One region of the Vibrio sp. R10-SG3-ISO10 genome, then DNA from elsewhere that is predicted to be linked to it. Evidence: predicted binding sites of a transcription regulator. Region 1 holds the regulator's gene; the other holds the start of a gene.

Region 1 (5,050 bases):
GCAGGTCAAGGTGAGTCGATGAACTCACAAAGCCCATACAACAACGAAGTTATCTGGCAAGGCGACAGCGCAACACCGCAGCAAGTTGAGCAAGCGGTATCAGCGGCACGCAGTGCATTCGTTGGCTGGAAAAAATTAAGCTTTGCTGAGCGTGAAGCGATCGTTCTCGCTTTTGCTGAAAAGGTAAAAGAGAACAGCGAACAAATCGCAGAAATCATCGCCAAAGAAACCGGTAAGCCAATTTGGGAAACTCGTACTGAAGCAGCGGCAATGGCAGGTAAGATTGCGATTTCAATTCGAGCTTACCATGACCGTACTGGTGAAGCTCAGCGTGAAGCCGCAGGTAACCAAATCGTCCTTCGTCATCGCCCATTAGGCGTCATGGCGGTGTTTGGCCCATATAACTTCCCAGGACACCTACCAAACGGTCACATCGTACCTGCGCTACTGGCAGGTAATACCGTGGTATTTAAGCCGTCAGAGCAAACGCCGCTAACCGGTGAGTTTGCCATGAAACTGTGGGATCAAGTTGGTCTGCCGAAAGGGGTGATCAACCTAGTGCAAGGTGCTAAAGAAACCGGTATTGCGTTGGCTGATTCTAAAGGCTTAGATGGCGTGCTATTCACAGGTAGCGCGAATACAGGTCATATCCTGCATAAGCAGTTTGCTGGTCAACCGGGTAAGATGCTCGCGCTAGAAATGGGTGGCAACAACCCAATGGTGATCTCTGAAAATTACGGAGAGTTGGACGCGACCGTCTACACAATCATTCAATCTGCGTTTATCAGTGCGGGTCAACGTTGTACTTGTGCACGCCGTTTGTATGTTCCAGTTGGTGATAAAGGTGACTTACTGGTCAACAAGCTAGTGGAAGCAACCAATAAGATTCGTGTCGATCAGCCATTTGCTGAGCCAGCACCATTTATGGGCCCGCAGATCTCTAAAGCGGCTGCTGACTTTATTCTTGCTGCTCAAGCAAATCTACAAAAGCTAGGTGGCGAGAGCTTAATTGAAGCTAAAGCCGGAGAAGCTGCATTTGTAACACCGGGCATTATTGATGTCACAGCAATTGCTGAGCTGCCAGATGAAGAGTACTTCGGCCCACTACTGCAAGTGGTGCGTTATCAAGGTCTAGAGAAAGCGGTTGAGTTAGCCAACGACACTCGCTTTGGTCTATCCGCAGGCTTAGTTTCTACTGACGATGGTGAGTGGGAATACTTTGTCGACCATATTCGTGCTGGTATCGTAAACCGCAACCGCCAGTTAACTGGTGCAAGCGGTGATGCGCCATTTGGTGGCCCGGGCGCGTCAGGTAACTTACGCCCAAGTGCTTACTACGCAGCAGATTACTGTGCTTACCCTATGGCTTCGATGGAAGGAGGAGAAACACTTCTTCCTGCAACGCTAAGCCCAGGTGTTGAACTATAAAAAACGATAAATTTTAGGGAATTCCCTTCTCGCCTCCCCGAGCCGGGAGGCATTTGAAACGTCACAGGCTGAAGGCTATCTGATCAAACTTTCTGGACACATTTGGTTAGATGGCCTTTTTTATAATTAAACAGATAACTACTCATACTCCATTTACGTAAACCACCCCTACAAGGAGGCGTTATGACGCCAGATGTTTTATTCCAACAGTTATGGAATGACTATATTCAACGCTTATGTCCCTCTGCTGAACAAGTCCACCAACTTCTGCAAGAAGACGAAGCGCTGATCAATGACCACATTGCTCTGCGCACTTTCAATGTAGAACCTCTGGGCATTGCGACCCTTGCACAACCATTCTTAGACGTAGGCTACAAGCCATGCGGTGACTATGTGTTTGAAAGCAAAAAGCTTGTTGCCAAGCATTATGAGCACCCAGACCCAAAACAGCCAAAAGTGTTCATCAGTGAATTGAAGGTTGAAGAGTGTTCTGCCGAGCTACAAGCTATTGTCGCTAAGCTTGTCGAGCAATTGGACACCAGTAAGCTAAAAGGTCATGAGTTCTTGTGTGGCGGTCGTTTGTGGGACATTAGCTTTGCTGACTTCCAGACGTTAGCGAAAGAAAGTGAGTACGCTTCTTGGCTGGCAGCACATGGTTATGGCGCCAACCACTTTACGGTTAGCGTCAATCAGCTTAACGCTTTTGAAGAAGTGAAAGGTGTCAATGATCACCTACGCGATTCCGGCTTTACCATCAATGAGTTTGGTGGCGAAGTGAAGGGGTCTCCTGATGTGCTGCTAGAGCAATCTTCAACGATGGCGGATAAAGTAGCGGTAACCTTCACTGAAGGCACAGAGATTATCCCTGGCGGTTTCTACGAGTTTGCTAAGCGCTACCCAATGAGCAACGGTGAACTTTATCCAGGGTTTGTTGCAGCTTCTGCTGATAAGATCTTCGAGAGTACTAACGGGTAGAGAGTAGATGCGAGATTCGGGCTTCGCCCTGCGAGAGTCGAGATCGGACTTCGTCCTTCGAGAGGTGGGAGCTAGTAGTGAGGCGATAGGGCCTTATGTCTACAAGGTGTTGACAGAACGAGTCCTTAATCAGTCATAATTTTCTCGATTCTCGATTCTCGATTCTCGATTCTCGATTCTCGATTCTCGATTCTCGATTCTCGATTCTCGATTCTCGATTCTCGATTCTCGATTCTCGATAAAAAAGCCACCAATGTCTCCATTGGTGGCTTTTAAAATTTTAGCGGTTAATCGAAATTAACGAGTACCGTAAACCACGATAGTTTTACCGTGTGCAGAAATTAGGTTCTGCTCTTCTAGCATCTTCAAGATACGACCTACTGTCTCACGAGAACAGCCAACGATTTGACCGATTTCTTGACGAGTGATCTTAATCTGCATGCCATCTGGGTGAGTCATCGCATCTGGTTGCTTCGCTAGGTTTAGTAGCGTTTGAGCAATACGGCCAGTTACGTCTAGGAATGCTAGGTCACCTACTTTTTGGCTAGTCACTTGTAGGCGGCTTGCCATTTGCGCAGATAAGCGCATTAGGATGTCTGGGTTCACTTGGATAAGCTGACGGAATTTCTTAAATGAGATTTCCGCAACTTCACAAGGAGATTTAGCACGAACCCATGCTGTACGCTCTTGGTCTTCTTCGAATAGACCAAGTTCACCGATAAAGTCACCTTGGTTTAGGTAAGAAAGGATCATTTCCTTACCTTCTTCGTCTTTAATAAGAACCGCTACTGAGCCTTTTACGATGTAGTACAAAGTTTCAGCTTTCTCGCCCGCGTGAATTAGCGTGCTTTTTGAAGGGTACTTATGAATATGACAATGTGAAAGAAACCACTCTAATGTTGGGTCGGTTTGAGGTTTACCTAGAACCATAATATCTCACTTCCTCTGCAGGGTACGCTTGCCGCTTTCCATATTTTAGCTAAGCCTTAATCAAGACCTACTAGGATAAGAGCACTTTACAAATGCTGCAAGCCAACTTGTGTTTCGGTAAGAAATAGTATCCTTTTTCGAAAACGATTTCTTGATTTTAATCGGGTACAACTGGGGTTTTAGTACGCAAAACTGTGCACATGATCACGGTATGAAAAGTAATCGTGTTCTAGCTGTGGGTATTAACCAATTTTGCCCGTTTCGATGAGCTGTTGAAGTATCGGTTTAACGATTAGCTCCATGGCAAAACTCATCTTACCGCCAGGGACAACAATCGTGTTATGACGCGACATAAATGCCCCATCTATCATTGCCAGTAGATATGGGTAATCTACGTTTTTAATGCCTCGTAATCGGATAACAACAAAACTCTCATCTAAACTCGGAATGCCTTTGGCGTTAAGCGGGTTAGATGTGTCGACGGTAGGGACACGTTGAAAGTTAATATGAGTACGAGAAAACTGCGGGGTAATGTAGTTCAAATAGTCATCCATGGAGCGGACGATAGAGTCCATCACCGCTTCACGCGAGTGACCACGATCGCGAGTATCGCGAACGAATTTCTGAATCCACTCTAGGTTAACGATAGGCACCATGCCAATTAGAAAATCAACATGCTGTGATACGTTAACCTCGCCATCGACAACACCGCCATGCAGACCTTCATAAAACAGGACGTCGGAGTTTTCTGGCAGATCTTGCCAAGGTGTAAAGGTGCCTGGCATTTGGTTGTATGGAACCGCTTCATCGAACGTATGCAGGTAACGACGGATTTGACCGACGCCCTCTTGACCGTACTTGCGGAAGAACTCTTCAAGTCCATTGAAGTCGTTCGCCTGAGGGCCAAAGTAACTGATATGGCGACCCTGCTCACGTGCCTTTCGGATTTCGACATCCATTTCAGGGCGCGTAAAGCGGTGGAAGCTATCGCCTTCAACCCAGGCGGGTTTGACGTCCATCATATTGAACATCTTGCGGAAAGCTTCAGAAGTCGTTGTGGTACCAGCTCCAGAGGAACCAGTGACCGCAATAATCGGGTGTTTTGCTGACATGACAAACCTTGTCGTAATCTAATCCTTTAAACGAAAACCACTATAGCACGCTTTAGTGGTCAGTCACTGTATGCGATGCGTTAAAGTACTAAAACTTTCGTTTGAGTTGAATATCGACGGTCTCGTGCAGTTCAGAGAAGACAACAACGGCTTCCCCTGACTCCAACTGGGTACGTATCTGGTCGATTTTGTCTTGCAGCGAGACCTCGATATCCCCGTAGTCTGTCCCTTCACGCAGGACAAACTCACGAATGAGATTTTCTAGTGTCGTAGGTTCGATTTGTTGCCATGGAACGATCATAAATACCTCTTTATTTTATGATTTAGGCCAAGGTGATTGGCTACGCGGAGAGAGCCAAACTTTCATAGTATGCGGGTAGTGCCTCTTCGAGCCAAAACCTCGGCTTTAACGCACTGCCGGTCACAAAACCAACATGCCCACCTTGTTCAAACAGTCGGTAGTCAATGTTATCTGGCAAGACATATTTCGGAATCACAGCGTCAGTCATGAACGGATCATCTTTCGCATGGATGATCTGTGTGGGTAGGGTGATCTCTTTCAAGCGATGAATGCCCGAGCAGCGCTGATAATAGTCTTCCGCGTC
Region 2 (5,050 bases), on a different contig from region 1:
GAACATTTTTACACGCCAATGGTGATGCCGATTAATGGTCAGCATGAGCTGTTTCAGTTTGATGAGCTATCTATCTATGTCGGTGACTACTTTACTGCGCCAATCAAGCCGGTTGATATCGTTTATGATCGAGCCTCGCTCATTGCTTTACCAAAAGAAATGCGAGTGCAATACGTAGAAAAGATTAAGTCTCTGCTTAAACCCGGTGGGCGCATTTTGCTGGTTACTCTCGATTATGATCAAGAGTTAATGCCGGGGCCTCCATTTGCTGTCCCTGAATCTGAGGTGAGAGCGCTGTACGATGGCTACAAGATCACTAAGCTAGAGAGCGATGAAGAAGCTAAGAAGCATCCTAAGATTGCTAAACATGAATCGGCACGATTTGCTGAAGAAGTTTACTTGATTGAAGCGGTTTAAATCTAAGATAAATAAAGGCTTGGTCATTTCAAATGACCAAGCCTTTTACTTTCGATAAAACGATTTAGTAAATGATTTTTACTTTATCTGCGCTTTGTTTAGCGTCTTCAATCGCTTGCTCTACAGAATCACGTCGAGTTATCGCGACCCCTAAACGGCGACGGCCATCAATATCTGGTTTGCCAAATAGTCGAAGCTGAGTTTGTGGCGCAGCCAACGCATCCGCTAGGCCTTCGAAGCGAATATCGGTCGATGTTCCTTGCCCTAAAATAACGGCCGAGGCTGCTGGGCCGTACTGAGTAATCCCAGCGATTGGCATACCTGTAAATGCACGAACATGTAGAGCGAACTCAGAACTGTCTTGTGACATTAGGGTGACGAGACCAGTATCGTGTGGACGAGGTGAAACTTCGTTGAAGATAACCGTGTCGCCTTTGACAAACAGCTCAACACCAAAGATGCCGTAACCGCCAAGTGCATTCACCACTTTACCGGCAGCATCTTGGGCAGCGGCTAGCGCGTTGTCTGTCATAACTTGTGGCTGCCAAGATTCACGGTAGTCTCCATCTTCCTGACGATGACCAATTGGCGCACAGAAATGTACACCATCAACAGCGCGAACGGTGAGCAAAGTGATCTCGTAATCGAAATCAATAAACCCTTCTACAATGACGCGACCTGCTCCAGTACGTCCGCCTTCTTGTGCATAGTTCCAAGCTTTATCAATATCTTCAGCGCTCTTAAGCACACTTTGGCCTTTACCTGAAGAACTCATGACCGGTTTACATACACACGGCACACCAACTGCTTCTACTGCGGCAACAAACTCTTCATAGCTGTCTGCAAAGCGATAAGGGGAAGTGGTTAAGCTTAGCTCTTCTGCCGCTAGGCGACGGATCCCTTCACGGTTCATTGTTAGCTTTGTTGCTTTCGCTGTCGGCACCACGTTTAAGCCTTGGGCTTCTAACTCTACCAACGTATCGGTTGCGATGGCTTCGATTTCAGGCACGACATAATTGGGCTGCTCTTTTTCGATAATAGCTTGCAGCGCGTCACCATCGAGCATATCTAATGTATAGCTACGATGGGCAACTTGCATGGCTGGTGCATTTTCGTAACGATCGCAAGCGATCACTTCAAGGCCGAGACGCTGGCATTCAATGGCGACTTCTTTACCGAGTTCACCCGAACCAAGAAGCAGAACGCGAGTTGCATGATTTGCAGTTGCAGTACCGAACATAATTAACCCTAAAATGTAAGAGGAATAGAAGATTTTTCCAGCATGATACTCATTGGAAAAAGAAAAGCAAACGTTTGCTTTGTGGTGTTTAGCGAATTTTAGTGGTGGAGTGCTTCTAGGCAAGAGTGTTGAAATCTTCGATTCCGACAATTTTCAACTTTCTTACCGCTTTTTGGGTGTTTATTGAGCAATTGCAATCACTTATTACGTAAATACTCAGCATTAGAGTTATAATCACTAACAATAATCAACTCTAACAAGAATACGGCTACTAACTTAATGCAGTTCGACCCAGAAAAATCCATAAAAATACCAATCGGTACGCTGACCGTTGGCATGTTTGTGACTGCAATTGAGGACAGTAAACGCGTCAATCTCGCCAATGCGGGGCGTGTACCGTCTGAAAAAGCAGTAAAACAGCTTGTTAAAAATGGAGTCAAATTTGCTTGGGTAGACAAGGAGTTGTCAGTAAAAGGGAGTGTTTTTAAACCCGTTAAGGTTGTGGAAGAAACTGAATTGCCACAAGAAGCATCAACACCAGTGAAGCGGAAAAAGGTGAGCCGTTTTTCACAGCAAAAGAAAGCGCAGAAAATTATCAAAGAAGCGAAAGGGCTGGCTAACAGGATTCTGACGCAAACTTTTGAAGGTAAGCCAATACATGTCTCCGAACTGGATGATCTCGCAGACGACATGATCGAATCCGTGTTGCTTGATTCAGATGCATTGCATTGTGTTTCTGCACTGCGCAATAAAGATGAGTACTTACTTGAACACTCAGTCAATGTTGCGACTTTACTCGTGACATTTGGTAAACATCTTGGCCTGCCGAAAGAGACGCTAAAACAAATGGCGATTGGTGGCATTATTCACGATGTTGGCAAAATTAAGGTTGACGATAAAGTTCTGCACAAACCTGCTCGGTTAACACCCGAAGAGTTCGAGCATATGAAGCTTCATCAGGTTTACGCGAAAGAGATCATCACTACGGTTACAGGTTTGAGTGATGTTAGCCGCGACGTTTGTTTGATGCATCATGAAAAACTCGATGGGAACGGCTATCCAGCGGGGCTTAAAGGTGATGAAATCCCTTTACACGGTCGTATGAGCTGCATCGTTGATATCTATGACGCGTTGACTGCCGATCGCTGTTACAAGCAAGGCATGAGCCCAGCAGAAGCGTTTAAAATACTCTTGAGCTTAACACCGAATCATTTAGACAAAGAGTTGGTGTACAAATTCATCAACTGTATTGGCGTTTTCCCTGTTGGGGCTTTGGTCGAGTTGAGTGACGGACGTGTAGGTATTGTTTGGACTTCGAATTCCCACGAGCCGCTAAAGCCAGAAATCAAATGTTTCTATTCGCGTAAGTATCACCGTTTTGTCGATGTAAGTTTTGTCGATATGAAAACAACCAAACTAACGATTAAAAAGGCGATAGCCCCTAGTCAGTTAGAAGTCGACCCCAAACCGTTTTTCGATGTTTAATCCCGAATTGATACAAAAAAGGCGCTAATTTAGCGCCTTTCTCAGTTTAAAGTTCCAAGTAAGTGATTGGAATATCAGGGTTTAGTGCTTCTAGCGTCGCTTGCGTGTTTGCTAGATGGCTTATAGTACCGTCTTCTGCTTCTACCAAGGCCGCAGAATCAATACTGTCGAGCTCCTTACGGTCTAACAGTAACTGGATCAACGCAACCTGAAGTGGCGGTAGGCTTGGGTTAAATGCAGCGTTTTCTGCATATGCGCCTTGATATACTTTGCCATCTTTGGTCTTAATCGCGACACCACTTAAGTTATGTGTGTAAGGGGCATGGCTACGATTTAAGGCAGCGACGGCCAGTTGTAATAGCTCATCTTGCTCTTGTGTCTGTTTTCCATGGTCAACAGAGGTCATCAATGCGGATTCGATGCCAAGATCTGAAGGGCCAAACGATTCTGGTAAGTAGTAATGAAGTGGCTGACCTTCACGTTTCGGCAGTTGGATCTTTAGCTCGTTAGCGGTTGAAAGCTCATTCATAAACTGACGACAGTGACCACAAGGGCTGTAGTTGATCGTGATGTCAGCAACGCCTTGTTCACCCTTCATCCACGCATGGCTGATGGCTGATTGCTCTGCGTGAACGGTTTGCCCTAGTTGAACGCCGTCAAACTCGACATTCGCGCCGAAGTAGAGTTTGCCAGATAGGCCGCGAACAATTGCACCCACATAAAACTTAGAAAGCGGAGCATAGGAATAAGCGGCTGCAAATGGAAGTAGCAATACTCGTAGTTCTGCGTCATCAAGACCTGAAATAGCGAGGAGTTGCTCAAATTGCTCTGAAGAAATCGTCGCGTCAAAATCGTCAGCAAGAAGAATAGGAGATAAGAAATCTGCTACGTTTTGTGGCACTTCAGATAGCGCCTGTTCAATGCGGCTTCTCATAGTGAGTCCTTTAATAAACATCGTTGATATCTTTGAGTTTAGAGCCAGATACTGGTGTGTAAACTCCGATATTGGTATTACATTTTATGTAAAGATGAGAATTATTCGGCGATCAAGATCACAAAATATATTGTAACGATATTGTCTGTTGCATTATTTGAGTGATGTCACACATGATAACGATTACAGGCGAGAAATTAGTGATGTGCGTCGAGCCGCTAGTTGCAGCTCGACATCAATTACTTACGCTGACAACCAGACTGCCAAGGTAAAGAAAGAAGGTGCTAGGATTGAGGTTATAACACCGCACACCACAAGTGCTAGAGAGCTAAAGGCCGCATCTTGACCATCTTTCTCAGCGCAGGTTGCTGTCCCCAGCGCGTGGGAAACCGTCCCCATCGTGAGCCCTTTGGCAATAGGGTGAGTGATGTTAAGCAGGTTGTATATCGGATAAGCCATAATCGCACCGAACAGGCCAACGATTAAAACCAGTATCGCAGCGATGGCGGGCTCACCACCAAGGTGACTCGAAACCTCCATCGCAATCGGTGTGGTCACTGATTTACCCAACAAGCTTGCGATTAGAGAAATATCTGCCTTTAAGTAAACGGCAATCATGCTTGCGGTAAACATCGACATGATACTGCCCACACCGCACGCCAGCATGATGATACGCCAATTGGCTCGGATCTGTGGTAATTGCTCATATAGAGGATAAGCCAGCGCGACTACTGCTGGTTGCAGTAGATAATTAATCCACTGATTGTCGGCATAGTAAGTTTCAAATGGCACTTTCAGGTAAGTCAGCAGTGGAATGAGAACGGCTAGGCTCACCAATAAAGGATTCATAAAAGGGCTTTTAACTTTTTGGCATAGCCAACGTGCGGCAAAGAAAACAACAATAGTGACAAGTAACCACATTATTTTTGTCCTCCTTTAAGCATGCGATCGAGCATTAACCCCAAAATGACCAG

Evidence for each region. The regulator CRP, encoded in region 1, controls carbon source genes, mostly activating them, when cyclic AMP is high. The targets are predictions, from matches to a motif close to TGTGANNNNNNTCACA.
Region 2: a site for CRP is predicted at 4,233-4,248, ahead of cdd (cytidine deaminase). Genes of this name have one in related genera too.

Annotation. Positions count from the first base shown of each region.
Region 1 is NZ_JCBDHG010000025.1:188,951-194,000, forward strand. Features, by position in the region: gene astD (succinylglutamate-semialdehyde dehydrogenase) at 1-1,428, shown strand, start outside; gene AC6R16_RS21775 (DUF1338 domain-containing protein) at 1,612-2,403, shown strand; gene crp (cAMP-activated global transcriptional regulator CRP) at 2,701-3,333, opposite strand; gene AC6R16_RS21785 (phosphoribulokinase) at 3,576-4,445, opposite strand; gene AC6R16_RS21790 (YheU family protein) at 4,534-4,746, opposite strand; gene AC6R16_RS21795 (hydrolase) at 4,787-5,050, opposite strand, start outside.
Region 2 is NZ_JCBDHG010000020.1:608,542-613,591, forward strand. Features, by position in the region: gene AC6R16_RS12845 (thiopurine S-methyltransferase) at 1-417, shown strand, start outside; gene purT (formate-dependent phosphoribosylglycinamide formyltransferase) at 482-1,657, opposite strand; gene AC6R16_RS12855 (cyclic di-GMP phosphodiesterase) at 1,937-3,142, shown strand; gene cdd (cytidine deaminase) at 3,189-4,076, opposite strand; gene AC6R16_RS12865 (CidB/LrgB family autolysis modulator) at 4,320-4,997, opposite strand; gene AC6R16_RS12870 (CidA/LrgA family protein) at 4,997-5,050, opposite strand, start outside.